Regions from separate parts of the Herpetosiphon gulosus genome, predicted to be linked through region 2. Evidence: riboswitches for the same ligand, from Rfam matches in the RefSeq annotation. Region 2 holds a riboswitch; the other holds the start of a gene.
The links. Region 2 has a riboswitch for S-adenosylmethionine ahead of ABEB26_RS12565 (phosphoadenylyl-sulfate reductase). Riboswitches for the same ligand answer to the same signal wherever they lie in the genome.
Positions count from the first base shown of each region.

Region 1: another riboswitch for S-adenosylmethionine. It lies ahead of mtnA (S-methyl-5-thioribose-1-phosphate isomerase); the one in region 2 lies ahead of ABEB26_RS12565 (phosphoadenylyl-sulfate reductase).

Region 1 covers NZ_BAABRU010000016.1:58,011-65,581, forward strand. The annotation lists gene metK (methionine adenosyltransferase) at 1-160, opposite strand, end outside; gene ahcY (adenosylhomocysteinase) at 454-1,716, opposite strand; gene ABEB26_RS19900 (carbohydrate kinase family protein) at 1,830-2,786, opposite strand; gene ABEB26_RS19905 (hypothetical protein) at 2,842-3,861, opposite strand; gene mtnA (S-methyl-5-thioribose-1-phosphate isomerase) at 3,839-4,906, opposite strand; SAM riboswitch class I at 4,955-5,052, opposite strand; gene ABEB26_RS19915 (NAD(P)/FAD-dependent oxidoreductase) at 5,159-6,364, opposite strand; gene ABEB26_RS19920 (GNAT family N-acetyltransferase) at 6,447-6,902, opposite strand; gene ABEB26_RS19925 (FAD-dependent oxidoreductase) at 7,002-7,571, opposite strand, start outside.
Region 2 covers NZ_BAABRU010000008.1:102,852-110,422, reverse strand. The annotation lists gene ABEB26_RS12585 (extracellular catalytic domain type 1 short-chain-length polyhydroxyalkanoate depolymerase) at 1-276, shown strand, start outside; gene ABEB26_RS12580 (hypothetical protein) at 336-803, opposite strand; gene ABEB26_RS12575 (MmyB family transcriptional regulator) at 888-1,739, opposite strand; gene msrA (peptide-methionine (S)-S-oxide reductase MsrA) at 2,110-2,652, opposite strand; SAM riboswitch class I at 2,857-2,969, shown strand; gene ABEB26_RS12565 (phosphoadenylyl-sulfate reductase) at 3,038-3,742, shown strand; gene sat (sulfate adenylyltransferase) at 3,841-4,992, shown strand; gene cysC (adenylyl-sulfate kinase) at 5,210-5,764, shown strand; gene ABEB26_RS12550 (nitrite/sulfite reductase) at 5,761-7,422, shown strand.

The DNA of each region.
Region 1 (7,571 bases), on a different contig from region 2:
TAGCGGTTTCGCAAGCCACCCGCGACATGGGGTCTTGGGCCAACAATTCATCCAAGATCGCATCGGAAACTTGGTCACAAATTTTATCGGGGTGTCCTTCAGTCACCGATTCTGAGGTGAAGAAGAACTGTGGAGCACGCATAAACGTAGTTGCATCCATTGAGTTTTATCTCCTAAATCTATGGTTAACCAATCTTGAAATTCCACACTCATTGGGTTCTCTGAGGATTGGTTTGGTTGCTAATGCTTGGATTCCCTCACCCCAGCCCCTCGCCGACTGCGGCGGTAGAGGGGTATTTGTTTCCCCCTCGCCTCGCGTGCAGGAGAGGGGGCTAGGGGGTGAGGGAATATTGCTAATACTGAAGCCGAAGGCGGATTAATGCACTTCGGCCTCAGTCACGTTAGCATAAGATCGTTGAACTAGCCTGAACCAGCCTCAAACGATCGATCAGACTAGGTGCCTTCTTCCCATGAGTTGAGGTAGGTTACTTGAGCTTCGGTCAAGATATCGATGCTGATACCCATTGCTGCAAGCTTCAAGCGAGCAATTTCTTGGTCAACTTCGACTGGCAAGGCGTACACTTTGTTTTCCAACTTGCCTTTGTTGGTCAAGAGGTATTCGCTGGCCAAAGCTTGGTTGGCGAATGATTGATCCATCACGGCGCTTGGGTGACCTTCAGCCGAAGCCAAGTTGATCAAGCGGCCTTCGCCCAACAAGTTGATGCGGCGGCCATCAGCCATGACATATTGATCGATGAATTCGCGTGGTTGTTTCTTTTCAACTGCCATTTTTTCCAAGGCTGGAATATCGATTTCAACGTTGAAGTGGCCTGAGTTACAAACAATCGCGCCATCTTTCATTGCATCGAAATCTTCAGCATCGAGTACGTGAATATCGCCAGTGGCGGTGATGAAGATATCGCCAATGCGAGCAGCTTCAACCATTGGCATCACGCGGAAGCCGTCCATTGCAGCTTCGAGCGCCTTGATTGAATCGATTTCGGTGACGATGATGTTGGCACCTAGACCGTGGGCACGCATTGCGATCCCTTTTGAACACCAGCCGTAACCGGCTACAACCACGGTTTTACCAGCGATCAACACATTGGTTGCGCGGATGATCCCGTCGAGGGTTGATTGGCCAGTGCCATAGCGGTTGTCGAACAAGTGCTTGGTTTGGCTGTCGTTAACTGCAATCACTGGGAATTCGAGCACGCCTTGGTTGGCCATCGCGCGAAGCCGAATCACACCGGTGGTGGTTTCTTCGGTTGAGCCAAGCAAGTTTGGCAACAATTCGCGGCGATCTTTCAACACGGCGCTCACGAGGTCAGCACCATCGTCCATGGTGATGTGAGGAGCATGGTCGAGGGCAGCTTTCAAGTGATTGTAATAGGTTGCGTTATCTTCGCCCTTGATGGCATAGACGGGGATTTCGTCGTATTGCACCAGTGCTGCAGCAACATCATCTTGGGTTGAAAGTGGGTTTGAGGCTGCCAACACAATATCAGCGCCACCAGCTTGGAGTGTGCGCATCAAGTTTGCGGTTTCAGCGGTAACGTGCAAACAGGCCGACATTTTGAGGCCTTCGAGTGGACGTTCTTTGGCGAACCGCTCGCGCAATTGGCGCAACACTGGCATTTCTTGCTCGGCCCAGGCGATGCGGCGCATGCCTTCGTCGGCCAGCTTAATATCCTTAATATCGAAATCCTTAGCCACGAAAAACTCCTTAATAAAAGTATGAAGGCAGAGGGATGAAGGATGAACCGCACCCCTGAATACCTGAATCGTAAGCTACCGAAGCAGCATTACTGACATGACCATGGTTGAACTTAGCCAAATAATTCAGCTAAGAGTGGTTCGGCTCCAAAGTTTTCTTCATAGCGTGCCATGAATTCAGCTTTGGTGTGGCGATGTTCTTGCGTGCCGTGATGCTCGATGGCATAGCAAGCCGTCAAGCTGGCGATCCGACCGGTAACTGGCATGGGCAAGCCTGCCAAGTAACCTCGCACAAATCCGGCGCGGAATGCATCGCCTGCTCCAGTCGGGTCGGCCACAATTGTGGGCTTGGCCGCTGGAATCTCATAAACTTGGCCATTTTGGTAGATTGTAGCACCTTCGCCGCCTTTGGTAACAACCGTTAGGCCAACGACTTGATGCAATTCTTCCTCGGTGCAGCCAATTTTTTCTGCCATCATGGCAAATTCATAATCGTTGCCGATCAAGGCTGCGGCGCTGCGACAGCCTGCCAGCAATTCTGGGCCGTTCATGCGGGGTGCTTGCATGCTTGGGTCATACAAGTAGGGAATATTGTTGGTTTGGCATTCGATCACCAGTTGCGCCATGGCAGCCGGGTCGTTTGGAGCGATAATCACGAAATCGGGGCGATGCCCGTCGAGTGGCAAGCGTTGGCGATGCGCTTGAGCCATCGCACCAGGGTAGAAGGCGGTAATTTGGTTATCGGAAAGGTCGGTGTTGATAAAGCACGAAGCCGTAAAATCACCTTCGATCACTTTGATCAAGCCAGTATCGACCCCAGCGTTTTCGAGCCAAGTGCGATATTCGCTGAAATCTTCGCCAACTGTGCCCATAACCGTGGGGCGTTCGCCAAGCAAAGCCAAGTTATAGGCAATATTTGGCCCAGTGCCGCCACGCATGCGCTTCATTGATTCTACCAAGAAGCTCACGCTCAACACGTGAACTTTATCGGCCAAAATATGATCTTTGAATTGCCCAGGAAACACCATGATGTAATCGTAGGCAATTGATCCAGCTACAACAATCCGCACGAACAAACTCCTATATGAGAACGATACCGCTGCTATGCTACGTGGATAGCAGCGCTCACTGCAATTTATAGTGCGTCCGAATGACGCGGCTAACCTCGGCCAACAGGCCAAGTGCGTGATCGGCATGGTTTGGCTCGTGTTGAGCGAGACCATGTGCGATAGTTAATAACGAGCCATCAAGCATGCGACTGTTGAGTATATCGTGATCGAGTGCTTCACGTAATAATTCAGTCCATTCGTTGATGACATCACTGACCTGAATTTCAGCCAGTTGCGCGGGATCACTGGGCAAACATTCCCAAATAATCGCCCCGCCATTTTCTAAATAATCATTGATGCACTTGCCACAAGCCAGCAAATCTTGGCGTTGTTGTTTGCTACACACCAATACCCGCATGCCGCTATTGATCAACAAGGGCCAATCGACGGCGATACCAGTTGGTGCAATCCCACAAGCAATCGGGCTATGTTGAATTGCTTCAGCCAACAAACCATAGGCTTCAGCTTGGCTAATTGGGCTAAATGGATGCGCTTGGGCATTCCAAAATGGCTCAATCAAACAGACCCAACCTTGGATATCGTGGATGCGCAATTCGCGTGCTAGCCAACCAATCCGTAAGTGTAAATGCTGTGTCAAGACCTCGCGCAAGCGTTGATCGGCCAATAATGGTCGTTCTTGGTCATCGACAAGCGTCAAACCTAAGCTCAACGGCCCATATAAACCAAAACCCAAGGCTTGTGGTAGCAACTGACGATCATTAAGCCATGGCGTATGATCAAGCAATTGTTCAACGCTGTCAACTGCCACATGACCAACCGTATTTTCGAGATAGGCCAATTGATGGGCTTCAAGCTGGCGTTCGAGCTGAGCTAGATCGAAGTGTGGGTCGCTGTTCAAACCAGGAAAACCATGGGTGCTCAAACGCCATAAGGGCTGAGCAACAAAGGTTGGGGCAACCGGATAGCCCTGAGTCCAACGCATTTGGGCTGCCCAGGCACTTGCCTGATTGGTGTAGGGCAGATCAAATGGGGCAATCGCTTGACAGCGAAACTCACTGGCTAGCGTTGGCGGCATTGGCAGCCTCAACCATGGTTTGCAAATGTTCAGCAAAGGGCGGGTAGGCAATGCCTTGTTCGGTAATAATTGCCGTTACCAAGTGGGCTGGAGTCACATCAAAAGCCGGATGCGCCACCTTAATGCCTGCTGCCGCAATTGCCTGTTGCCCAATATGGGTAACTTCTTGGCTTGAACGTTGCTCGATTGGAATTGCCGCACCATTGGCAGTCTGCAAATCAATGGTCGATGTTGGTGCCGCAACATACAATGGAATATTGTGCGCTTTGGCCAACACCGCCAACCCATAGGTGCCAATTTTGTTGGCAACATCGCCGTTAGCCGCAATCCGATCCGAGCCAACAATAATACAATCAACCTGGCCTTGCTGCATAAAATAAGCGGCCATGTTATCGGTAATTAAAGTTAAATCGATGCCTGCCTGTTGCAATTCCCACGCGGTAAGGCGTGCGCCCTGCAAGAATGGTCGGGTTTCATCGACCCAAACATGAATTGGCTGACCATCCTCATGAACTGCGCGAATTGGTGCGAGGGCTGTGCCATAGGCTGCCGTAGCTAAACCACCAGCATTGCAGTGGGTCAGCACATTGCGTGATTGAGCCAACAGCACTTTGCCATGTTGGCCAATTGCGCGACACATTGCCTCGTCTTGGTCGCGAATTGCCTCGGCCTCAGCCAACAACCGCTGGCGTAATTGATCAACCTCAAGTGTTTGATTTGCCTGCGCTACGTCGAGCATGCGCTGTGTGGCCCAAGCTAAATTGATCGCCGTAGGCCGCGCTTCATCAAGCAGCGCTTTGGCTTTGGCTAGTTTTTCGAGCAATTTACTGCTGGTTTGGGCCGTGCTGCGTTGGGCTGCCAAGGCCATGCCATAGGCTGCCGTGATGCCAATTGCTGGAGCGCCTCGCACTTGCATTGAGCGAATTGCTTCAATCACGCTATTTAAATCCTCACAACGCACAATATCCAGCGTGGCTGGCAAGCGACGTTGGTCGATCAAACAGGGAACTTTATCCCACCAAACAGTTTTGAGTACTTCAGCCATTGGTTGCATTACACAAAAAAACCTCTCAGAGAGAGGCCCGCATGCTCAAACTCATCTATCAGGCCGAACCTGCAGGATTTGGCACCTTCCAAAAATGGGGTTGCCGGGCTTCGTCGGGCCAGTCCCTCTGCCCATCTCGATGAGAGATCGCTTATTCACTGATTTTCCACAGTTCGGTTGGCGATTATAGCATAGTCAATTGCTTGTGACAAATGGCTTTTAGCGCGATTTGGGCAGGTTGCCCAAGTTGGCTCAATGGCGATCAAGCCGAAAGATCGTTGCATCGGGGTTAGTTCTTTGACACAAGCGATCGCGCAAAAGTTCGGCGGCGACTACACTATAGGTGATGCCATTGCCGCCATAGCCCAGCGCCACCAAAATTCGTGGCTGATCGGGCAGATTGTCGATGTAGGGCAGGCCATCGCTGGTTTCGCCAAAAGTGCCAGCCCAACGATAATCGATATGCAGCGGAATATGCGGGAAAAATTGATTAAAACGTTTGGTTAATTTGGCGGCTTTGCGTTCAAGCAAGGCATCGCGTTTAGCAGGCAGATCAATCTGATCATCTTCGCCGCCGATGATCGCCCTCCCTTCGCTGGTGGTACGCAGGTAGACATATGGTCGAGCGCTTTCCCAAATCAAACATTGCTCATACCAGCCACTAAAATCGGTTAATGGCTCGCTGGCAAGTGCATAGCTGCTGCGAAATTTTACCAATTTGGGCTTGATATAGTGTTGAGCTTCATAGCCTGCCGCCAAAATCAAGTATTTGGCATGAATTTGACAACCTGTTTCGGTGGTGACCGTCACGCCAGCGCTATCGGCCTGCCATTCTTTGGCCGCAGTTCGATCAAAGATTTGTACGCCACGTTGCGCTGAATGTTTGAAGATCGCATGGGCTAGTTGAAAGGCATCAACCTCACCCGCATTGTAGGAATACAGCGCCGCCGGAGCGGTAAAACTAAACCGTTCACCAATTGCGCCTTTGTCGAGGTAGTCTAAGTTGAAACCATAAGCTTGACGTAAGGCGAATTCTTGGCGCAATTGTTTGACATGCCAACGGCTACTTGCCAAATATAAACTGGTTTTATGTGAAAAATGGTCTGCTACACCAACCTTCTGTGCTAAATCGGCAACCTTATCAATCGCCTCGCGACACAAGTGATAGGCGCGAACTGCCTGTTGCTCGCCAACCAATTTAACCAATTCAGTCAATGGCGTATCGATTTCATATTGCAGCAAGGCGGTGCTAGCGCTGGTGCTGCCCCCAGCAAGCTCGCGTTTTTCCAGCACCACTGTATCGATATTGGCCTCACTGAGGTAGTGGGCGATCAGCGCTCCGCTAATACCGCCGCCAATCACCACAACCTCACATGTCAAATCATTTTGCAAACGAGGGTAGATAGATAACAAGCCATTTTTGACTGCCCAAAACGGATACCCGCTATTTAAATCCATTGTTTGGCTGCTCCTGATATGTGCGCTTTGGGCAGGCTTTGAGCAAGGGTTATGCCGCTAGATAAAGGGTAATCGTGGCTGATTAATCCTGTGCAACCAAAGAATACATCGCCACAATGCGACCAGCTGGATCGCAGGATTGCTCTTGGAAGCCTAAGGATTGATAGAGGTTGCGGGCGGCATGATTATGTTCGCGATAGCTTAACCAGACCTGATCTACATCTCCTAATGCCGCTACCTCAGCTAAAATCGCCTGCATCGCTGCTCGTCCGTAGCCTTGGCCTTGAAAAGCCTGATCGATCATTAATCGCGCAACCCGATATTGGCCAGTGTTTGGGCTAATTCCATAAACCGCCAAGCCAACCAACGTAGAGGATTGATTTATAAGCGCTCGAACTTGCATAGTGGGATAAAATTGCGCCTCGGCAATTGAATAGAGGTTGGACGCGACGAAATCTTGCTGTTCGGCAGGCAAACTTAATGCGCAACATGCTTGCCAATTATCGCGTGTAACCGGAACTAAGTTGACAATCATCATCGTTTCCTTGATTAATCAGTATTGTTCTGCATTACACCAGAAAACCCTGTTGCAATGCAACAGGGTTTAGGCATGACACATGAACAACTCTAAAAATGATTAATGAGTAAAAGCCTTCAAGGTCAACGCACCGCCAGCTAGTGTCGCGACATTCTCAAAGCCGCTTTGGCGCAAAATCCGGTAGGCGATGTAGCTGCGCATGCCAACCATACAGTGCAAGCGAATTGGCCGCCCTTCGGCTTGGGCTTTGAGGCTTGGAATGGCTGCGCGTAATTCAGCCAGTGGCAGATTAATCGCCTGCGGAATGTGCCAGGCTGCATATTCATCAGGGTTGCGCACATCAACGATCAGCGCATGCTCGGTGATCGCGGGGTATTCCTCGGCATACCAGAATTTCACCGTGCCATCGAGTAGGTTGCTAGCCAAAAATCCGGCCATATTAATTGGATCTTTGGCCGAGCCATAGGGCGGCGCATAGGCCAACTCTAGCTCAGTCAAATCGTGGACGCTCATTTTAGCGCGAATTGCCGTTGCCAAGACATCGATGCGTTTATCGACCCCAGCGCCACCGACGATTTGTGCCCCTAAAATTCTGCCATCGGCAGGGGCAAACAACAGTTTGAGGTGCATTTGTTGGGCATCGGGGTAGTAGCCCGCGTGATCGTTGGG
Region 2 (7,571 bases):
TGTTTGAATTTGACATGTTATCTTGAATTAAGTGACTTTGCTGCGGCCACCACCGCCAACAATTCTATGAGCTTTCAGCAAACCCCTAATGGACTCAATGGTACTGCTAGTGCAGCAGGATTAAACGCAATCAACAAACAAGGTCGGACGCAAATTCGGCTACGCTTTGAAAATCTGACCAATGGCAATGTTCAAGCCGATTATTTACGAATTGCTGGCGGCGAGGCAATGCTAACTAGTTATCGTCCAGTGCTCACCGTAACCTATCAGCCTTAAATTAAAAATAAAGAAAGCGCCTCATTTACAATGATGAGGAGCTTTCTCTATTACGTATGTTAATCTCTTACGGGTAAGTCATAGATTGGCCAATAGTTAAAATAAGGAACTTCAAGTCTATAACGAGTGGTAGGCAAAATATTGGTAGCAACCTTGATGAATTTATTATTTGGACAGATTCGTTGCCAATCTGTTAGGTAAACCGTTTGTGGTGGCTCAATGTTCTTGGTCAACAAACGGACCCTAATTGACATACAATAAGGAGGTTTAACTTTAATTGCCGAATTTTTTAAACAACCAACCGTATAAATATCATCAGAACTCCAATACTGTTCAGTTGGTGTATTACGATACATTGCTATATCGATGCTTTTGGTAACCGGACAAGCACTCGATGCATCTGGAATTATATCCTCTTCGGCAATTTCATTTGGATCATTAGCAAAAATAGTGGAGGATGGTACTAACATACTACTAAAGAGCAATAAACCCAAACAAAGCCACCGGCTGACCCGACGATATGGCATTTGAACCTCCAAATAACTAACACAATTCACGGTATTATATTAATCTATATATGTATATTTTTCAAATCAAGGAGATGTTTAAGATTAATCGGGTTTAGTGCCGATTGCATCGACATAGGCATGAATTCGTGGGTAGGTGTAGGTGTCTGATTCGCTAATATAAATCGTGCGCAAGCCATAGACCAAATTATCGGTTTGGGTTTGGCTCAGCATATCGTGGGCTTTGGTAGTTGGGTCGATGCTCTGCCAAATTGTGACAAAATCGGGGAGTTGCATCAAATTAGCCACTTTTGCCTGATACCATGGTTCAAACAGACATGTGCGATTGGCTTGTTGAAAGCTATAGACGTAACTGCGGGCAACGCGCTCCCATTGTAAACCACCTTTATTTAGAAGCCTGCGAGCCGAATAATTGACTGGATCGAACATTAAATGCAAGATATTGCGATGCGCATGCGGAATTGCATCAAAACTAATGCCCAAAAATTGCTGAAATACTGGCTCCATTAATTGGTTAATCGCTAATACATCCCAAACTTGATTGACTAAAAAGGCTGGATAAAGCAAAATATCTAGTAAGCTTTGATATTGCGCCAGTTGAGCAGTTAGGGCAGCGCCGCTCAGAATATCTGGATCTTCAGCATAGCCAGCGCTACGCAATAGATGATTGCGCTCATGAATTGGGCATTCCAAGATGCTCGCAATTCCCCGCACCACATGTTCAGCTACTTGATTTTTGGCCCGTTGCTCCAAGAGCCGTTTATAGGTTGGGTATTCGGCCCAAATCGCTTGTTGACTAAATGGATTAGCCTGCTTTTTTTGCTTGGTATGCCAAAGTTGATCTTCGAAGCGGCGTTTGCGTTGAATACGGATACTTTCGGCAGCCTCAATAAAACTTGCATTAATTTGACTGGCACGATCCTTGGTGTTTGTCATAGAACAATATCCTTTTTCAAGGAGAAAGTAACTTTTTTGATGGTAGCAAGCCCTTGCATCAATGTCAAGCTTCCTATAAATCAAGGCAACACAACCCTAGACAAGTATCTAGGCGGATAGCGTCAATACTTGTATTCTACTGCTCAGAAGGTAGCCATATGCATTAGTTTGTGGGAGAGTCGGGAACATACAAACAGGGCTGGTATATGGGGTATACCAACCCTGTTTGTATTTAATAATGGATCAAGATTGTCGTCTACAAAGCGCAGGCAGAAACCCTACGGGGAATGAAACCGCCAAGAGCGCGAAGAGACGTTTTTAGCCACGAATTTCACAAATTCCACGAACGATTTCATCCTTCATCCTTATTCTACGATTTCCGCTGCTTGCTAAATTCCTTGCGAAATTTCTGCACCTTGGGCGAAACGACTGCCATACAATATGGTTGGAAGGGATTATGGGCAAAATATTCTTGGTGATAATCTTCGGCTTCGTAGTAATTGTTAATTGGTGTTACTTCAGTCACAATCGGGTCAGACCATTGACCGCTGGCATTTAATCCGGCAATCGTTTGCTCAGCCACCGCTTTTTGCTCAGGATCATGATAAAAGATCGCCGAGCGATATTGTGGCCCAACATCGTAGCCTTGCCGATTAAGCGTGGTTGGATCATGGATGGTAAAAAAGACATCCAAAATTTGGCTGAAATTAATCACGCTGGGATCATAGGTTAAGCGCACCACTTCGGCATGGCCAGTTTTTTTGCCGCAAATTTCCTCATAGGTTGGGTTGGCAACATGGCCGCCAGCATAGCCCGATTCAACCCTGATGATGCCTTGCAGATCATCAAAGACCGCTTCTAAGCACCAAAAACAGCCCCCGCCGAGGGTCGCCAAAGCATATTGTTGAGTCATTCAGTTAACTATCCTTGATTGCTATCGTTGCTAGCTAGAGAGCTAGGCAAATTAAAATTGACCATTAGAATGGGCTAAATCGCCCGTTGAACTCATCCGTAATTAAGTATACTCCAAATCTTGACTAAAATACGATAGAATAATTCTTGACTTTGTTTATCAAGTATGTTATATTCCTCACAGCTTAAAAAACTAAACCCGTTGCACTCATCCAGAGGGGCGGAGGGATCGGCCCGACGAAGCCCCAGCAACCATCCTTAACCTGATCAGTTAAGTTTAAGGTGCTAATTCCGACAGTGATGTCTGACAGATGAGCAGTAGCCCGTGACAGTCATGCCACGATCCCTACTCCTCGTCTGCCCAATATACAGATGAGGTTTTTTTTATGGTCATGCACGCAACCCTGCCAAGCCGTGAGGCTCTGACAGCACTCGATACTCAATTAACGAGCCAAACTCCTCAAGCAATTGTGCGTTGGGCTATCGATCACTATTTTCCTAATCTAGCCCTGACGTGTTCGTTTGGCGGTTCATCTGGCATGGTGTTGCTCGATATTGCGCTCAAAATTGAGCCAAACTTGCCAGTGCTGGTGCTCGACACAGGCTTGCTGTTCAGCGAAACCTACGCTTTGGTTGAGCAAATTGAAAAGCATTATGGCATTACGGTGCAATATTCGCGCCCACGCCAAACTGTGGCTGAACAAGCCGCCACCCACGGCCCCGAACTTTGGGGCAACAACCCCGATTTGTGCTGCAAACTACGCAAGGTCGAGCCGCTCAAAGATGTGCTGGCTCCCTACGATGCTTGGTTAACTGCGCTGCGGCGCGACCAAAGCAGCACACGGGCAAATACTCCAGTAGTTTCTTGGAATGAAAAACATCAATTGGTTAAAATTTGCCCCTTAGCCTTATGGACGGAGCGCGATATTTGGCGCTACATTCATGCCAATGGTGTTCCTTATAACCCATTGTTGGATCAAGGCTACACCAGCCTCGGATGTCACACTTGTACAAGCCACCCTGTGAACGGTGACCCACGCAGCGGGCGCTGGGCTGGCTTCAACAAAACCGAGTGTGGACTCCATATCTAAAATTCGATTTGTTCGTTATGTTATGTGTAATCAATGTTGATTAGCATAAAGGTGCCACTTTATGCTAGCTGCTATTATATGTTCGAGGGTGTGCTTCAATGGCTGTTCCATCATTAATCTTGCCTCACGGCGGTACGTTGGTCAATCGGATTCCTAGCGGTCTTTTACGCGAAAATTTGTTGCAATCGGCCCAAGATTTGCCACGAATTGTGCTCGATGAGCCACATCGCGCCGATCTCTTGATGATTGGGATTGGTTCGTATAGCCCCTTAACTGGTTTCTTGAATCGCCACGATTATAAGGCGGTCGTCGAAACTATGCACCTCAAAAATGGCTTGCCCTGGTCGATTCCGATTACCTTGCCAATTACCGAAGATCAAGCCTACGATTTGGTGCTTGATCAGCCAGTTGCATTAACTGATGAACAAGGTACGATTTTGGCAGTGCTCGAAGTTGAAGATATTTTCCCAGTGGATGTTGAACACGAAGCCCAACACGTGTATCGCACAACCGATGGCGCTCACCCAGGTGTTGCCCGTTTATATGCCGCCCCACGCTGGCGGGTTGGCGGGGCAATTTGGTTGTTGCAGGTTGAGCAAGGGGCATTTCCACACTTGCCACGTACTCCCCAAGAAGTGCGCCAATCGATCAGCGATGCTGGCTGGCGCACAGTCGTGGGCTTCCAAACCCGCAATCCGGTTCACCGCGCTCACGAATATATTCAAAAATGTGCCTTAGAAGTCGTCGATGGCTTGTTGCTACACCCCTTAGTTGGCACAACCAAAAGCGATGATGTGCCAGCGCCAGCCCGCGTGCGTTCCTACGAGCGCTTGCTGCGTGAATACTACCCCGCCAATCGGGTATTGCTGGGAGTTTTCCCTGCGCCAATGCGCTATGCTGGCCCACGCGAAGCGATTTTCCATGCCTTGAATCGCAAAAACTATGGTTGCACCCACTTCATTGTTGGCCGCGACCACGCTGGGGTTGGCAGTTACTACGGCACCTACGATGCCCAATATATTTTCAACGAATTTGATCCAGCAGCTTTAGGCATTACGCCGTTGTTCTTTGAACATACCTTCTACTGCCAACGCTGTGGCGCGATGGCCTCGGCCAAAACCTGCCCACACTCCAACGAACACCACGTTATTTTGAGTGGCACTGCCGTGCGGGCGCTCTTGTCACGCGGCGAATTGCCACCACCTGAGTTCAGCCGCCGTGAAGTTATCGAAGAATTGATCGCTGCGTGAATTGAGTTAAAGAACATAGAACATAGAGCATAGAACATCCCTCACCCCCTAGCCCCCTCTCCCGCCCAGCAGGCGAGGGGGAACCGATCCGACAGCACTCCCTTCTCCCGCCGCAGTGGGAGAGGGGCGGGGGGTAAGGGAACAAACAGCATCGACAATATAGGAATGAATTCATCCTTCATCCCTTATCTTTCACCCTTCCCATAAAGGATTTTCTATGAGTCAGGGATATATTATCTGGTTTACTGGTTTATCAGGCGCAGGCAAATCGACGATAGCGGCGGCTTTGGCCGAGGTGCTGCGCGAACGCGACCAACGGGTCGAGGTGCTTGATGGCGATGTTGTGCGCACCCATTTGAGCAAAGGTTTGGGCTTCTCGAAGGAAGATCGCGATACCAATGTGCGGCGCATCGGTTGGGTTTGTGATTTGGTTTCGCGCCATGGCGGAGTGGCAATTGCCGCCGCTATCTCGCCCTATCGCCAAACCCGCGAGGAAATTCGCGCCAGCACCGCTCGTTTTGTCGAAGTCTATATCGATTGCCCATTGGAAGTTTGTATCGACCGCGATGTCAAAGGCTTGTATGCCAAGGCGTTGGCTGGCGAAATTCCCCATTTCACTGGGGTCTCCGACCCATATGAACCACCAACCAATCCTGAGGTGGTGATTCCAAGCCACGCCGAATCGCTCGATGCTAGCGTTGCCCGCATTGTTAACACATTGGAAGAACTTGGCTATCTACCGACGGTTGCCGCCGTTGAGGAGGGCGCATGACTGCTACAACCCCAAAACTAAACCCAGTCGAACTGCAAAAACTTGAAAAAGATGGCTTGGCGGTACTTGAAGATATTTATCGCTACGCCCAAAGTGGCGATATCAATGAAGTTACCGAAAGCGATATGAACCGTTTCAAATGGTATGGTTTGTATCACGATAAGCCCAAAGATGGCTTTTTCATGTTGCGGGTGCGCTTACCTGGCGGAATCATGACCGCTGATCAAGCTGATGCAATTGTACAATTGGCAGAAACTGTTGCGCCTGGTCGGGTCGAAATTACCACCCGCCAAACCTTCCAATTGCATACGATTGCCTTGCGCGATATTCCAACCGTATTTGAAACCTTGGAAAGCGTTGGCCTTTCGTCGATTGAGGCTTGTGGTGATGTGCCGCGCAACGTTGTGAGTAGTCCAGTCGCTGGGATTGCTGCCGATGAGTGGATCGATCCACGGCCATTTTTCAAGGCACTCGACGAGCACTTTGCGTATAACACCGATTACTCAAACTTGCCCCGCAAGTATAAAGTTTCCGTGGCTGGTGGCGGACTTGATGCGACCCAAGCACCAATCAACGACCTTTCGTTCACCCCCGGACGCAAGGAAATTGATGGCGAGGTTGTGCTAGGCTACAACGTTTGGGTTGGTGGCGGGCTTTCACACGAACCCCATCTGGCCCAAAATATTGATGTATTTGTGCCAGCCGATCTCGATGCCGTGGTTGAAATTGCTCGCGCCATCACCTTGGTCTATCGCGATTTTGGCTACCGCGAAAAGCGCAACCATGCGCGGCTAAAATATCTGATCGCCGATTGGGGTGCAGAGCGCTTCCGCGAAGAAGTTGTGCGCTACCTTGGGCACCCCTTGGAACGGGCGGCAACCGATGTGCCACCAGCAGTTTACAGTGGCGATGTAGTTGGGGTATTTCGCCAAAAGCAGCCCAATCTCTACTGGGTTGGCTTGCTTGTACCAACAGGCCGCATCACGCCAGCTCAAATTCGCGAGGCTGCCCGTTTATCGCGTGAATATGGCCAAAGCGAAATTCGTCTGACCCACAGCCAAAATTTACTGTTGCCCTACATTCCTGAAGCGCGTTTGGATGGCTTGCTGGCCGAACCATTATTGCAAGAATTGCAGCCAAATGGCCCACGCATCCAACGCACGGTTGTTGCTTGTACTGGTTTGCCCTACTGCAACTTCGCCACCATCGAAACCAAAGAAGCTGCTTGGCAATTGTCCGGAGCCTTGGATCAAAAAGTTGAGCTTGATGTGCCGTTGCGCATCCATCTTTCGGCTTGTCCACACTCGTGCAGTCAGCATAGCATCGCCGATATTGGCTTGCAGGGCGGTGTAATTCGCAACCCTGATGGCAGCAAAAACAAGCTACCAGCCACCGATATTTTGCTTGGCGGAGCCTTGGGCGACGATGCAGCGATTGGCCGACGGGTGGCAACCAAAGTGCCATGGTCAGAATTGGCCGATCGTTTGGGCAACTTGGTGACCACCTATCAAGCCCAACGCACCAGCCCCGAGGATCAGTTCCGCCATTGGGCCAAGCGCCAAACCGACGACCAACTGCGAGTTTATCTTGGCTTTGGCGAGCCAGAAACCGAAGAAGGCGTGTGGACGGAAGAAGGCTCTTGGAATAAAGGCCGCTAGCAGTTTCCCTCACCCTTAGCCTGCAAGCGAGGGGAAGTTTACAAAGGTAGGTCTTTGGTGGGATTCATAGTCGATGAACGATCCCTCACCCCCTAGCCCCCTCTCCCACCCAGCAGGCGAGGGGGAACCACACCATCATGAATGGGGTG